Regions from separate parts of the Micrococcus sp. IITD107 genome, predicted to be linked through region 3. Evidence: riboswitches for the same ligand, from Rfam matches in the RefSeq annotation. Region 3 holds a riboswitch; each other region holds the start of a gene.
The links. A riboswitch is a leader RNA that binds a small molecule or an ion and turns the genes downstream of it on or off. The one in region 3 is predicted to bind S-adenosylmethionine.
Positions count from the first base shown of each region.

Region 1: it holds a riboswitch for S-adenosylmethionine, as region 3 does, so the genes downstream of both, ACEXHE_RS07690 (LLM class flavin-dependent oxidoreductase) here and ACEXHE_RS08235 (ABC transporter ATP-binding protein) in region 3, are expected to answer to the same signal.
Region 2: it holds a riboswitch for S-adenosylmethionine, as region 3 does, so the genes downstream of both, ACEXHE_RS08765 (flavin reductase family protein) here and ACEXHE_RS08235 (ABC transporter ATP-binding protein) in region 3, are expected to answer to the same signal.
Region 4: it holds a riboswitch for S-adenosylmethionine, as region 3 does, so the genes downstream of both, ACEXHE_RS07705 (acyl-CoA dehydrogenase) here and ACEXHE_RS08235 (ABC transporter ATP-binding protein) in region 3, are expected to answer to the same signal.

Region 1 is NZ_JBHFFN010000003.1:153,242-156,608, forward strand. Features, by position in the region: gene ACEXHE_RS07685 (ABC transporter substrate-binding protein) at 1-245, opposite strand, end outside; gene ACEXHE_RS07690 (LLM class flavin-dependent oxidoreductase) at 389-1,843, opposite strand; SAM riboswitch class IV at 1,933-2,045, opposite strand; gene ACEXHE_RS07695 (hypothetical protein) at 2,105-2,527, opposite strand; gene ACEXHE_RS07700 (acyl-CoA dehydrogenase family protein) at 2,631-3,367, opposite strand, start outside.
Region 2 is NZ_JBHFFN010000004.1:97,809-101,175, forward strand. Features, by position in the region: gene hisD (histidinol dehydrogenase) at 58-1,365, shown strand; SAM riboswitch class IV at 1,473-1,592, shown strand; gene ACEXHE_RS08765 (flavin reductase family protein) at 1,699-2,253, shown strand; gene ACEXHE_RS08770 (RNA-binding S4 domain-containing protein) at 2,486-2,896, shown strand; gene ACEXHE_RS08775 (cold-shock protein) at 3,120-3,323, shown strand.
Region 3 is NZ_JBHFFN010000003.1:270,702-274,068, forward strand. Features, by position in the region: gene ACEXHE_RS08230 (ABC transporter substrate-binding protein) at 1-1,100, opposite strand, end outside; SAM riboswitch class I at 1,205-1,297, opposite strand; SAM riboswitch class I at 1,541-1,638, shown strand; gene ACEXHE_RS08235 (ABC transporter ATP-binding protein) at 1,649-2,536, shown strand; gene ACEXHE_RS08240 (aliphatic sulfonate ABC transporter substrate-binding protein) at 2,725-3,367, shown strand, end outside.
Region 4 is NZ_JBHFFN010000003.1:156,941-160,307, forward strand. Features, by position in the region: gene ACEXHE_RS07700 (acyl-CoA dehydrogenase family protein) at 1-197, opposite strand, end outside; gene ACEXHE_RS07705 (acyl-CoA dehydrogenase) at 197-1,585, opposite strand; SAM riboswitch class IV at 1,678-1,790, opposite strand; gene ACEXHE_RS07710 (helix-turn-helix transcriptional regulator) at 1,882-2,283, opposite strand; gene arsB (ACR3 family arsenite efflux transporter) at 2,364-3,367, shown strand, end outside.

The sequences.
Region 1 (3,367 bases), 120 kb from region 3:
ACCCAGCCACCGTAGACGCAGGGGACTTCTTGCAAGTGGGCGTAGCGGATGATGCCGCCGTCTTTCTCGGTGGCCGAGGTCCGCTCGATGGTTCCGGAACCGGCCACGCAGCCGGCCAGGGTGAGCGCGGAGACAGCCGCCCCGGCAGCCAGGGAGATGCGGCGCGCATTGCGGGCGCGATCGGCGCCTCGTGGTGGGTGAAAGTGCCCGTTCCCGGGCGCGTTCGGTGAAGGTGGGGTGCTCATGATGCCCTTTCGGCGAGAGTGGGAGGCGACCGGCGACGTGCACGGCGAGGTGCTCAGGGGCCGGTCACTCAAGGAGAGGCACTGGGTGACGGACGGTCTGGGGCCAACCGCTCGCCCGTCACCCGGGCAAATGGAGGTGCCGGTCAGTTCCCGACGCCGGCCGCTGCCGGCTCGTGGTCGGCTGCCGCATCCCGGGGCTCACCGGATCGGAGGACCTGATCGGTCTCGGCGAAGGCGCCCCGGTACTGGGCGGCCGGGTGGGTGTCCGGCAGGCGGTCGCGGCCGAAGAGCTTCTGCCGCAGCGTGCCCGGCCGGTACTCGCTCGGGGCCAGTCCGCGCTCGCGCAGCACCGGCAGGACCTTCTCGGCGAACTCCTCGAAAGAGCCCGGGATCACCCAGTTGACGACGTTGATCCCGTCCACCCCGGCGTCCTGCCAGAGCTGCAGCTGATCGGCGATCTGCTCCGGTGTGCCCACCAGGCGGTTGTTGCGGTGACTGCGCCAGGCCACATCCGCCACCACGGGCTCACGGTCGGTGATGGCCTTGGAGACCCACTCGGTGAAGCCCTTCTGCGTGTTGGTGTCCACTGCGGAGAGCGGGGTGTCCGGCGGGTAGACGCGGCCGTCGGGGTCCACCAGCGCGGCGTGGGCCAGGTAGCCGTCCACCGAGGCGAACTGCTCGGCCTCCGCCAGCTTGGCCTGCGCCTCCCCCTCGGTGTCCCCGATGATGAAGCTGAGCCCCTGGAAGAACTTGATGTCCTCCGGCGCTCGGCCGGCCTCCACCGCACGGCGGCGGGTGTCCTCGATCTGCTGGCGGGCCACATCCGGGGTGGCGGAGATGATGAAGACGGCCTCGGCATTGCGGGCGGCGAAGTCCCTGCCGGAAGCCGAGGCGCCAGCTTGGAACAGCAACGGCGTGCGCTGCGGGGAGGGCGAAGGCAGGTGCGGGCCCTCCACCGAGTAGCGCTCACCCACATGGTGGATCTTGTGCACCTTGGCCGGATCAGAGTAGCGGGAGCCCTCGCGGTCCTTGAGCACCGCGCCCTCATCCCAGGAGCCTTCCCAAAGCTTGTAGGTCACGTCCACATACTCCTGAGCCCAGCGGTAGCGCTCGGTGTGGTCGGTCAGCCGCGGCAGACCGAAGTTGCGCGAGCCGTTGTCCTGGGTGCCGGTGACGATGTTCCAGGCGATACGGCCGTTGGAGATGTGGTCCAGCGTGGAGAGCTGGCGGGCGAACTGGTACGGGTGGGACTGGAAGACGTTGGAGGTGGTGGCCAGGCCGATGTTCTCGGTCACCACGGCCAGGGCACCCAGCAGCACGGTCGGGTCGTTGGAAGGAATCTGCAGTCCCTGCTCGACGTAGACCGACCAGTCAGCGTCGGCGTCGCCATAGTGACCCACGACGTCGGCGAAGAACATCGCGTCGAACTTCGCCTCTTCCAGCGTCTTGGCCAAGTTGATCCACGTGTTCACATCGGCGAACTCGGTCTGGCCAGCGTCAGGACGTCGCCACTGTCCGTGATGGATGTGGCTAGTGGTGTTCATGACGAACGCGTTGAAGTGCAGCGGCGTGGGCGAGGACTGGTGAGGCTGGGCCATGGAGGCGAACCTTTCGATCGCAGCGCGCCGCAGGACCAGCGGGGCAGGACACAGCAGATCGGTGACATTCGCATCTGGTGCCCACGGGAGCGCTGTACTTGCCGGTCACGTGCGTGCCGGCCGAATCATCACCTGGAGCACCCCGCTACAGCGAGAGGGTTGCCGTCCGGCCAGCCAGGGCTTCGCACCGGAACTCGTGATTCTGGTAATAACCCTAGGGGGATCGGCGGGGACGTGTCCAGTGAGCGTGGTCACCCGGCGTCATGTTGAACACAACGACGTTGTGTGACTTGTCAGCAGCCAATCTGCGTCACATTCAGGGCTCGAGCTGGCGCACCAGGCGGGTCGGAGCCGTCGAGCGGTAGCTGATCTCGATCCACTCGGCATCTTCCGTCCAGCGTCGTTGTCAGCAGGGGCGTCCGGGTTGGGGCCGGACAGGTCCAGGGCCCACCAGCCGGAGCTGGCCAGATACGCCGGCCGGAACGCTCGAGCGTCCTGCGCCAAGACGTCGACGTCGGCCCCCTCGACCTTCACCGAGGCGCCGCAGTAGGCGAAGACCTTCTGGGTGAAGAATGCCGGACGGCCGTGGGAGACCTTCATCTGGGCCTGCGGCAGAGCCAGGGCCAGGGTGCTCACTCGCTGGAAGTGCGGGTCCGCGTCGTCGTACATCACCGGGTGAGCCATGGGCACCAGTGTGGCCCCACCGCCGGCGGACCGTGAACAGTCCGTCAGCGATGGGGCCGGGGTTCGGCCGTCAGGGCCGGGTCAGGGCCGGGTCAGGGCCAGATCAGTTCTGGACCGAGCCCAGGCGGTATGAACGTCCCGGGGCGGTGCCGTTGACCTCCCAGTCGCCCAACAGTCGGGCGCGATAGATCAGCGGGTTGTGCTGGGCCAGCACGCGGGCGTTGCGCCAGTGCCGGTCCAGACCGCGGCTGCCGCTGACCGCGGAGGCGCCGCCGACCTCGAACAGGGCGGTGGCCGCGCCCAGCACGGTCTTGGCGATGACCTGCTGGGCCTGGTAGACGCGGACGTACAGGGCGTCGACCACGTCCTCGGGCAGCTGCAGGCCCACGGCGCCCAGCGAGCCCTCGCGTTCCAGCACACCGCCGAGGGCGGCGACCACGGAGTCGAAGGCCGCCCTGGCGGCGAACGCGGCCGAAGACAGCTCGCCCACGACCTGCAGCACCTGGGCGTCGTCGCGGGGCAGCTCGGCGGCACCGTGGGAGAAGCTGCGACGGCGCCCGCGGACGTACTCGGCGGCGTCGCGCACGATGGCTTCCCCAATCCCGGTCAGGGCGGCCAGGTGCAGGAACTGCCAAGCCGCCTGACCGGTGGCCACGCGGGTTCCGTCGTCGAGCCCGCCGTCGAAGACCTCTTCCTCCGCGACGGGCGTGCTCTCGAAGACGGTGGTGCCGGAGGCGGTGAGCTGCTGGCCGAAGCCGTCCCAGTCGTCCAGCAGGGTCACGCCCGGCGCGTCAGCCGCCACGATCGCGGCGGTCTCCTCGCCCTCAGCGTCCACCGCCG
Region 2 (3,367 bases), on a different contig from region 3:
GGAGAATGGAGACTGAGTCACTCTCACCCGTCTCAGCACCGTCTCCGGAAGGACCCCATGCTCTCCCTCACCGATCTGCGCGGCCAGGACGTCGATCCCCTCTCCGTGCTGCCCCGGGCCGAACTGGATGTGAGCTCCGCGGTGGAGACCGTCCGCCCGATCCTGGACCAGGTCCGTGACGGCGGCGTCCAGGCGGTGCTGGACCTGGGAGAGCGTTTCGACGGTGTCCGCCCTCCCTCCCTGCGGGTGCCGGCTGAGGCGCTGGAGCGTGCGCTGGAGCAGCTGGACCCCACGGTCCGTGCGGCCTTGGAGGAGTCCATCAGCCGTGCCCGCCGCGTGCACAGCGCCCAGATGCCGGAGGACTCCACGGTCGAGCTGGGCGAGGGGGCCGTCGTCGTGAACCGCTGGGTGCCGGTGAACCGGGTGGGTCTCTATGTCCCCGGAGGCCGCGCCGTGTACCCCTCCTCGGTGGTGATGAATGTGGTGCCGGCCCAGGCCGCTGGTGTGGCCTCGCTGGCGGTGGCCTCACCCCCGCAGGCCGAGCACGGCGGGCTGCCGCACCCGGTCATCCTGGCCGCCTGTGCCCTGCTGGGTGTGGACGAGGTGTACGCGGCCGGCGGCGCCCAGGCGGTGGCCATGTTCGCGTACGGCGTGAGGGACGACGACGGCACGCAGGTCTGCGCCCCGGTGGACCTGGTGACAGGTCCGGGCAATGTGTATGTGGCCGCGGCCAAGAGGGCGCTGCTGGGGACCATCGGGATCGACGCCGAGGCCGGGCCCACGGAGATCGCCGTGCTGGCTGATGCCACCGCGGACGCCGCCTGGGTGGCCGCGGACCTGATCAGCCAGGCTGAGCACGACCCCCTGGCCGCCTCCGTGCTGATCACCACCTCCCCGGAGCTGGCGGCGGACGTGGTCCGGCAGATCGAGCAGCAGGTGCCCGGCGCGGCCCAGGAGGAGCGGATCCGCCAGGCCCTGGGTGGGGAGCAGTCCGGGATCCTGGTGGTCTCGGACCTGGACACCGCGATCACCGTGGCGGACGCCTACGCCGCCGAGCACCTGGAGGTGCACACCGAGAACGCCGCTGAGGTGGCGGACCGGATCTCCAACGCCGGCGCGGTGTTCGTGGGCGGGCACTCCCCCGTCCCGCTGGGCGACTACTCCTCCGGGTCCAACCACGTGCTGCCCACCGGCGGCTCAGCACGGTTCTCCTCCGGACTGAACACGGTGACGTTCCTGCGCCTGCAGCAGCAGATCCGCTATGCGGAGACCGGACTGAAGGAGCTCGCGGACAACATCTCCGCCCTGGCCGACTCCGAGGGCCTGCCCGCCCACGGCGCGGCCGTGCGGCTGCGGTTCAGCTGAGTGTGACGTTCTGTGGCGTGAAGGCGGCCCCCGTTTCCGGCACCGCGTTCCGGCATGTGGACGGGGCTTTGACCTGCCCCGGGCCGCTGTCCTAGCGTCATACCCAGAATCACGAGTCCCCGCCGATGCAGCCCTGGCTGGCGGGACGGCAACCCTCTCACGCAGTAGTGGGGTGCTCCAGGTGATGATTCGGTCGCTCGGACCACCCCGGGTGACAAGTACAGCGTCACTGAGTCCAGCGGTCCCGTCCGGGCCGCCGGACAGCCCGGACGGGACCGCTCAGCTGAGCAGAATCGCCCTGGCACAGCCGCGCACGTTCAGGAAGGCCTGACCATGACCGCCTTGGCCACTCACGAGTCCACCGCACTGGAGACGGACACCGTCCTCTGCACCGACCTCTCCGCGCTCTCCCTGCGCAACGCGTTCTCCCATTTCCCCTCCGGCGTTGCCGCCCTGGCCGGCTATGCCGACGGCGTCAAGGAGGGGCTCGTGGCCTCCTCCTTCACCGTGGGCGTCTCCCTCGACCCGCCGCTGGTCTCCTTCGCCGTCCAGAACTCCTCCCGCACCTGGCCTCGGCTGCGCCGCGCCGAACGGATCGGCGTCTCCGTGCTGGCCGAGGGGCATGACCAGGTCTGCCGCCAGATGGCCAGCAAGGACGGAGACCGGTTCGCCGGACTCGGCCTGCAGGTCACCGAGGACGGCGCCGTGCTGCTGGAGGGGGCCGCCCTCTGGCTGGAGACCTCCGTCTACGCCGAGCTGCCGGCCGGGGACCACCAGATGGTGCTGCTGCAGGTCCACGGCGTCTCGGACCAGTCCGGCGAGCACGAGCCGCTGGTGTTCCACCGCTCGGCCTTCCGCAACCTGCGCACGGCCGAAGGCAACCAGTGACGAATCAGTAGGACGTCCTGCATCTTTCCCAGCGACCTCCCAGCTGGCTCCAGGCCCACTCCCACACCCGACTCCTACAGTGGTGACTACCTCATCAAGGTGCGAGTGATGACATAGAGGCCCCGGGCCCGGCGAGAATGCGTTCCCCTCACGCAGCCGGCCCGGGGTCTCTCACTGTCTGCCGCCAGGGCACCGAGACACCTGTGCCTGGCCGCTGACTACGATGTCGGAGATGACTCCTCCACCTCCTGCTTCCAGAACCCCGTCCGGCCCCGTCCGCCTGGACGCCTGGCTGTGGGGCGTGCGCATGTACAAGACACGCTCTGCCGCCACCGCCGCGGTCCGTGCCGGCCACGTCCGAGTCAACGGCGCCCCGGTCAAGGCCGCACAGTCTGTGACGGTGGGAGACACCATCCGCCTGCGCCAACCCGGCCGGGAACGGATCCTGGAGGTGACCGGACTGCTCTCCAAACGGGTGGGAGCACCGGAGGCGGTCCGGCACTACATCGACCACTCACCACCGCCTGTCCCCCGGGAGATGATGGCCGTCCCGGTGCGGGAGCGCGGGGCGGGGCGTCCCACCAAACGCGACCGTCGGCAGATGGATCGGTTGCGCGGACGGGACTCCGAACCACCCCTGTGAGAGCAGACGGGTGAACTCTGGGCGAACTCCGTGTCTGCTCTTTTCGGACGGTGTCCAATCACTGAGGAAGCCAGTACCATCGATCTCGAAGTTGTAGTAGCTGTCCGTCTTGAAGCGGTCCACCAGCCGGCCCCCCGGGCCTGTCGGAGTCGTGCAAGCGGTGCAACACATCGCTTCATCCCGCCGGAACACCGGTGGGCGACACCGAATGAAAGGGGCCATCATGGCTACCGGTACCGTCAAGTGGTTCAACGCTGAGAAGGGCTACGGCTTCATCTCTCCGGACGACAACTCCGCTGACATCTTCGTGCACTTCTCCGCCATCGAGGGCTCCGGCTTCAAGGAGCTGCAGGAGGACCAGAAGGTCGAGTTCGAGTCGCAGCAGGGCCCCAAGGGCCTGCAGGCCGCCTCGGTCCGCCCTCTCTGATCTGACTCGACCGCCCGGCTCGCTCTGAGCCGGCACCGGCACAC
Region 3 (3,367 bases):
GAGAGGTCCACGAAGCCCGGGGCACCGTGGTTCAAGATCGATCCGGAGAGCTGGTAGCTGTCCGAGAGCACGGTCTGCTTGATGGCTTCGCGGTTGGTACCGATCTGCAGGGCCTGACGCACGCGTGCGTCGGAGACTTCCTCATTCTCGAAGCGGACGGCCATGTGGTTGGAGGACAGGTCCGTCCCGGGTGCTGCATAGACGCTGTGGCCAGCGGCTTCCAGGGTGGCTTCGTCCACCGGCTGGATGCCGCGCACCAGGTCCGCCTGACCCGTCGAGACGGAGCCGGCACGGTGGCCGACCTCGGGCAGGTAGCGCAGCGTGAAGCCGTCCAGATAGGGCGCACCCTGGTTCTCCGCGGTCTCGGGAGCCCAGGCGTAGTCCTCACGGGCGGTGAAGACGATCTCCTGATCGGGCACCTGCGATTCGAAGGTGAAAGGACCGGACCCGATGACCTGGGCAATGTCGTTCTGACCGGCATTGTCGAGTTCGAAGACCGAGGGTGCAACCAAGCCGCTGGTCACCGAGGAGGTGGCGCGGACGAAGTTCGCGTTGGGCTCGGAGAGGGTCACGGTGACCTGATCGTCGCCGGTAACCTCTGCCGAGACGAAGTTCTTGTAGTCCTGGTTGGGCTGGATCTGCGCGTCAGTGATGCCCTCGCCAAAGACCTGGAGATTCCGTGCCACGGCCTCTGCGTCCAGAGGAGTGCCGTCAGAGAAGGTCACGCCCTCGCGAATGGTGAAGGTCCACTCGGTCAGGTCGTCATTGGGCGACCAATCCGTGGCGATCCACGGCACCAGTGTCTCGGTCTCGGCGTCGTAGTAGGTCAGGCGGTCCAGCACCGAATTCAGCACGTTCGCCTGGCGGTAGTCGGTAGCCGACTGGGTCTGCCAGCGCGGTGCGGGCACGACGTCGGCAAATACCAGGTGGCCGCCTTCGACCGGCTCACCCGAGGCGGCAGCGGACTCAGGGCCAGTGGTGGGGTTCTGTGCTTGGGCACCGTTTCCGCAGGCGGAGAGGGTCAGGGCGATGGCGACCAGGCCGACGGTGAAGGCTCCGCGCTGGCGAGATCCCGGGCTGCGAGTGATGATCTTGCTCATGTGATGCTCCTCGGTTCATGACCTCGGAAGCCCACACAACGTCTTGGCGAAGAGCCCGCGAGCGCGTCCCGTCAGGGCTCTTCCGTGGGATCGTCGCGTGACTGCTCCATCGGTCCTGGCGGTAGCACCCTGGCCCCGTAATGGGCGGGTTGCTGCGGCGTCATCGAGCCAGATCTCTCGGCCGCTCTGGATGGGTGGTCACAACTTAGCACCCTGATGCCCGGGTCGCGCCAGCTCCGAAACGTCGCTCAAGTCACACATCGTCATGAATCCGCCCACCACCGCCCCCTCACCGCCTGCTCACATGGGCTGACGATTTCGTCCCCGTCTCGACCGACAATTCGTCCAGACTTTCCGCGACATCTCCCGTGACCGCGCATGACGCCAACAGGCCCGCAGAAATTGACAGTTCCGCGCAAAATCAGGCCTACTGGAAAGACGAACCATCCAGAGCGGCTGAGAGATCTGGCTCCGTGACGCCGCAGCAACCCCCCACTCACCCCGTGGGCGAGGGTGCTACCGCCAGGACCGATGGAGTGTGATTCACCATGACCGCAGTCACCACTGCCCCCTCCCTGTCCAGCCCGGCCTCCTCCGCCGCTCCCGGACAGTCCACCGCTCACGACGACGGCGCCCGCACCTCAGCGGGTGCGTCCAGCAGCCTTCCGGTCACCTTCCGTGGAGTGGGCCGGTCCTTCCCCGTGGACGGTGGGACGCGGACCGTCCTGCGTGACGTGGGCCTGACGGTCGCCCCCGGCGAGATCCTGGCGATCGTCGGCGCCTCCGGCTGCGGCAAGTCCACGCTGCTGCGTGCGGCGGCAGGACTGGACCAGGGGTTCTCCGGCAGCGTGCTGATCGGCGAGGAGCCGGTCCGTCCGCATGACCACCGCACGGCCATGGGCTTTCAGGAGCCGCGCCTGATGCCGTGGCGCACCATCCACCAGAACGTCGCCCTGGGGCTGCCCTCCCGGACCAGCCGCAGTGCCGGTGCAGAGCAGGTGGACCGTCTGCTGGAGCTGGTGGGACTCTCGGCCGCAGCCGGACGCCGTCCCCGAGAGGTCTCCGGCGGCATGGCCCAGCGCGCATCCCTGGCCCGAGCACTGGCCCGGCGTCCTGGGGTGCTGCTGCTGGACGAGCCGTTCGGTGCGCTGGATGCCCTGACGCGGCTGAAGATGCAGGACCTGCTGCTGGACATCCACGCCCAGACCGGAACCACGGTCCTGCTGGTCACCCACGACGTGGACGAGGCCCTGCAGCTGGCCGACCGCATCCTGCTGCTGGGCGCGGATCCGTCCGACCCTGACCGTCCAGGGGCCACCACGCGGCAGGTGCTCACCGTCCCGGGCAGCCGCCCGCGCGACCGGGGCTCGGCCGAACTGGCCGCCCTGCGCTCCTCCCTGCTCGAGGGGCTCGGCGTGGACTCCCACCGACACTGACCCACTGACCTCGGCCCGCCTGCGGGCCAGGAGCCGGTCCACCCCCGGTGGACCTGGTCCCGACTGCGGCCTCACCTCATCACCCTGTCATGCTCGTCAGTTCTGACAGCACTGACACGTGGCACCATCTCGCGGTCATCGACCGTCTGACTCGACTCACCTGAACGCTTCGTCTCGAAAGGCCACTCATGCGCATCGCCCCCTCTGTCCCCACCCGACGAGCCGGTCGGCCCCGCCGCGCCCGCGCCCTGACCGGGCTGGCCGTCGTCGCCGTGTCCGCCCTGGCCCTGACCGGCTGCGTGGCCGGTGAGAACTCCGCGTCCGGCGGCACCGGCGCCGGAGGGGACGCCGGGGGCGGCTCCTCCGCGGACACGCTGTCCATCGACTTCGCCACCTACAACCCGCTCTCCCTCGTCATCAAGGAGAAGGGGTGGCTGGAGGAGGAACTGACGGACGAGGGCGTCGAGGTGGAATGGGTCCAGTCAGCCGGTTCGAACAAGGCCAATGAGGCCCTGCGCGCGGAGGCGATCGACATCGGCTCCACCGCTGGTTCGGCCGCGCTGCTGGCCCGCGCCAACGGCTCGCCCATCAAGACGATCAGCCTGTACTCCCAGCCCGAGTGGTCCGCCCTGGTGGTGCCCGCCGACTCGGAGATCACCGAGGTGTCCCAGCTCGAGGGCAAGAACGTGGCGGCCACCAAAGGCACTGACCCCTACTTCTTCCTCATCCAGGCGCTGGAAGAGGCCGGTGTGGATCCCGCCGACGTGACGGTGCAGAACCTGCAGCATGCCGACGGCCGCTCCGCGCTGGAGAACGGCTCCGTGGACGCCT
Region 4 (3,367 bases), 110 kb from region 3:
ACGCGCAGGGAGGTGAAGCCGGCCGCGGCCAGTCGGCGCACGACCTCCGGGTCGATCACGTGGTCGGCTTCGCGCTCCACCGCGGTGGCGGCGATGCCGGCGAACTCCGGGGCCAGGCGTTCGCGGAGTGCGGCCAGCTTCTCAGAGCCGGCGTTCGCGGTCTTGATGGTCTGGGTGGTCTCGGTCTGAGCGGTCATCATGCTCCCTGAGTGGTCTGAGCGGCGGCGGCTGCGGCGTTCGGGTCGGAGTTGCGGGCGGTGGAGTGGAACGGCGGGGTGATGCCGTTGATCCGGTAGTTTCCCACCGCCTGGACGCGGTAGATCAGCGGGGTGTGGCTGGCGATCGTGCGGGCGTTGAGCCAGTGGCGGTGCAGGTGCTTTCCGGTGTCGACTGTGGAGGCACCGCCGGACTCGAAAATCTGGTTGGTCGCCTGAAGGATCAGCTCGGAGACCACCGCGGTGGTCTCCGACAGGGCAATGTTCGCCTCGGTGTGGGCCTGGATGACCACCGGGTCCTCCAGGTCGGTGTGGCCGCCGACGGCGCGGAAGGACTTCTCCGCCACGGCGGCCGCCCCGGCCACGGCGAACCGGGCCACCGAGACCTTGGCCGATACCGCGCCGATGACCTCGTGCACCAGGGGGTCCTGAGCGGGGGTCTCGGCGGCGGCGTGGTTGTACGTCCGTCGGCGCTCGCGCACGAACTGGGTGATCTGGTGCAACGCGTTCTGACCGATCCCGGTCTGGGTGGCGGCCAGGACGATCCACAGCACGGTGTAGGCCAGCACTCCCGTAGGGGTGTCGAACTCCTGGAGCCGGTGGGGGTAGACCGGCACGTCGTCGAAGGTGGTGGTGCCTGAGGCGGTTAGGCGCTGACCAAATCCGGACCAGTCATCGATCCGGCGCACACCGGGGTCGGTGGCGTCGACGATGGTGAAGTAGACGGCGTCGTCGTCGCCGTTCTGGCCCGGCTGGGTGGCGGTCACCAGCAGGTAGTCGGCGAACAGTGCCCCAGTGGAGTAGAACTTGTCCCCGGTGATGTGGGCCAGCGGGGTCGGTCCCTCGGCGGCGGGAGCTGCCGCCGGGTCGACGGGGGTCCAGATGACCGGTCGCTTGCCAGCAGACGGGGGAAGCTCGACCAGGGCATTGCCGAAGATCTTGCCCTCGGCGACCTGGCCGATCCACCAGTCCGAGACCTCGCCCTGCGACTCGGCCTCGTGCTGCTCGGTGAACATGTAGTGCCCGTGCAGGGCCTGAGGCAGGTTGGAGTCGGCGGCAGCTAGATCCACCAACAGCAGGGCCAGCTGAGGCAGGCTCGCCCCGATGCCACCACGCTCGTGGGAGAGGCGGACCCGGGTGAAGCCGCTCTGGCGCAGCAGCTCGATGGCGTCGAACGCCAAGGTGTGGTCCTGTTCGCGCTGGTCGGAACCTGCAGCGATCGCGGCGAAGACCGGGGCGAAGTGGGCGGTGAGCTGCTCGTCGGTGGGAGCGTTCTCCCCCACGGCCTGGCGCAGCTGCTCGAAGGTGGCGGACGCCGCGCTGACGGTAGCGGCATCGGTGGACGCGTCGGGTTGATGCAGTAAAGTCACGGAGCTGACCTTCCGGTGGATCAGCGCACCGCAGGACCAGCGGGACAGTTCACGAGCAGGCCGGAAGACGAGTCAGTCGGGTGCCCACGGGAGCGCCGTACTTGCCGGTCACGTTCGTGCCGACCGAATCATCACCTGGAGCACCCCGCTACAGCGAGAGGGTTGCTGTCCGGCCAGCCAGGGCTTCGCACCGGAACTCGTGATTCTGTGCCTGACCCTAGGCGCGCCCGGCGAGGGGTGTCCAGTGGGCCCCGTCACGGGCCGTCATGTTCGCCGCGTCCTCCGCGGGGACGCGCTCAGCGCAGGTCGAACAGGTCCCGCAGCTCGTCCAGCGACCCCGGCACCACCGAGTAGTGCGCCCAGCGCCCGCGCTGCTCCCGGGTGAGCAGCCCAGCTTCCACGAGCTTCTTCAGGTGGTGAGAGACAGTGGGCTGGGAGAGCCCGACGTCGGCCCCCAGGTCACAGGAGCAGACCTCGCCACAGCCTCGGCTCGCCAGATGCGAGAGCAGCTGGAGCCGGGACGGATCCGCCAGCGCCTTGAGCTTGACGCTGAGCCGTTCGGCATCGGGCCGCCCCAGCGGCGTCCTGCCCAGGCAACAGCCGCCCTCCGAGGACCTCTCGTCAGCTGCTTCGTCACCTGCGCAGCACGGAGGCGGACCCTTCAGCGGAAGATGCGTGGCCGTCGTCGTGGTGGTCATCACCTCACCATACATTGACGACCATCAATATGTCAGGCATCCTGAACCTGCCCCGCTCCCGCCGACCGAAGGCCCACCAGATGACCACCGCACCACCGCAGCCTGCGCCCACGGACACCCCGGTGGCCGCACGGATGTCCTTCCTCGACCGTTACCTGGCGGTCTGGATCCTGCTCGCCATGGGCGCCGGACTGGCGCTGGGCGCCCTGATCCCCGGTCTGGACCAGGCGCTGGAGTCGGTCCAGGTGATGGGGATGTCCCTGCCGATCGCCGTCGGTCTGCTGGTGATGATGTACCCCGTGCTGGCCAAGGTGAGGTACGACCAGACCCACCGCGTGACCGGGGACAGGCGACTGCTGGCCCTGTCCCTGGTGCTGAACTGGATCATCGGCCCGGCACTGATGTTCGCCCTGGCCTGGGCGTTCCTGCCGGACCACCCGGAGTACCGGACCGGGCTGATCATCGTGGGGCTGGCCCGGTGCATCGCCATGGTGCTGATCTGGAACGACCTCGCCTGCGGGGACCGGGAGGCCGCGGCCGTGCTGGTGTTCATCAACTCGGTGTTCCAGGTGATCGCGTTCTCCGGGCTGGGCTGGTTCTACCTGCAGGTGCTGCCGGGCTGGCTGGGACTGCCCACCACCGGCGTGGACTTCAGCGTCTGGGCGATCTTCCTCTCGGTGCTGGTGTTCCTGGGCATCCCGCTGCTGGCCGGGTTCCTCACCCGCACGGTCGGTGAGCGCGCGAAGGGACGGACCTGGTACGAGGAGCGGTTCCTGCCGCGGATCGGCCCGTGGGCGCTGTACGGACTGCTGTTCACCATCGTCACCCTCTTCGCCCTGCAGGGGGACGCGATCCTCTCCCAGCCGCTGGACGTCGCCCGGATCGCCATCCCGCTGGTGGTCTACTTCGTGGTGATGTTCCTGGGTTCGCTGCTGCTCTCCCGCGCCGTCGGTCTGGACTACGCCCGCTCCACCACGGTGGCCTTCACCGCCTCGGGCAACAACTTCGAGCTGGCCATCGCGGTCTCCATCGCCACGTTCGGCGTGACCTCGGGCCAGGCGCTGGCCGGCGTGGTCGGTCCCCT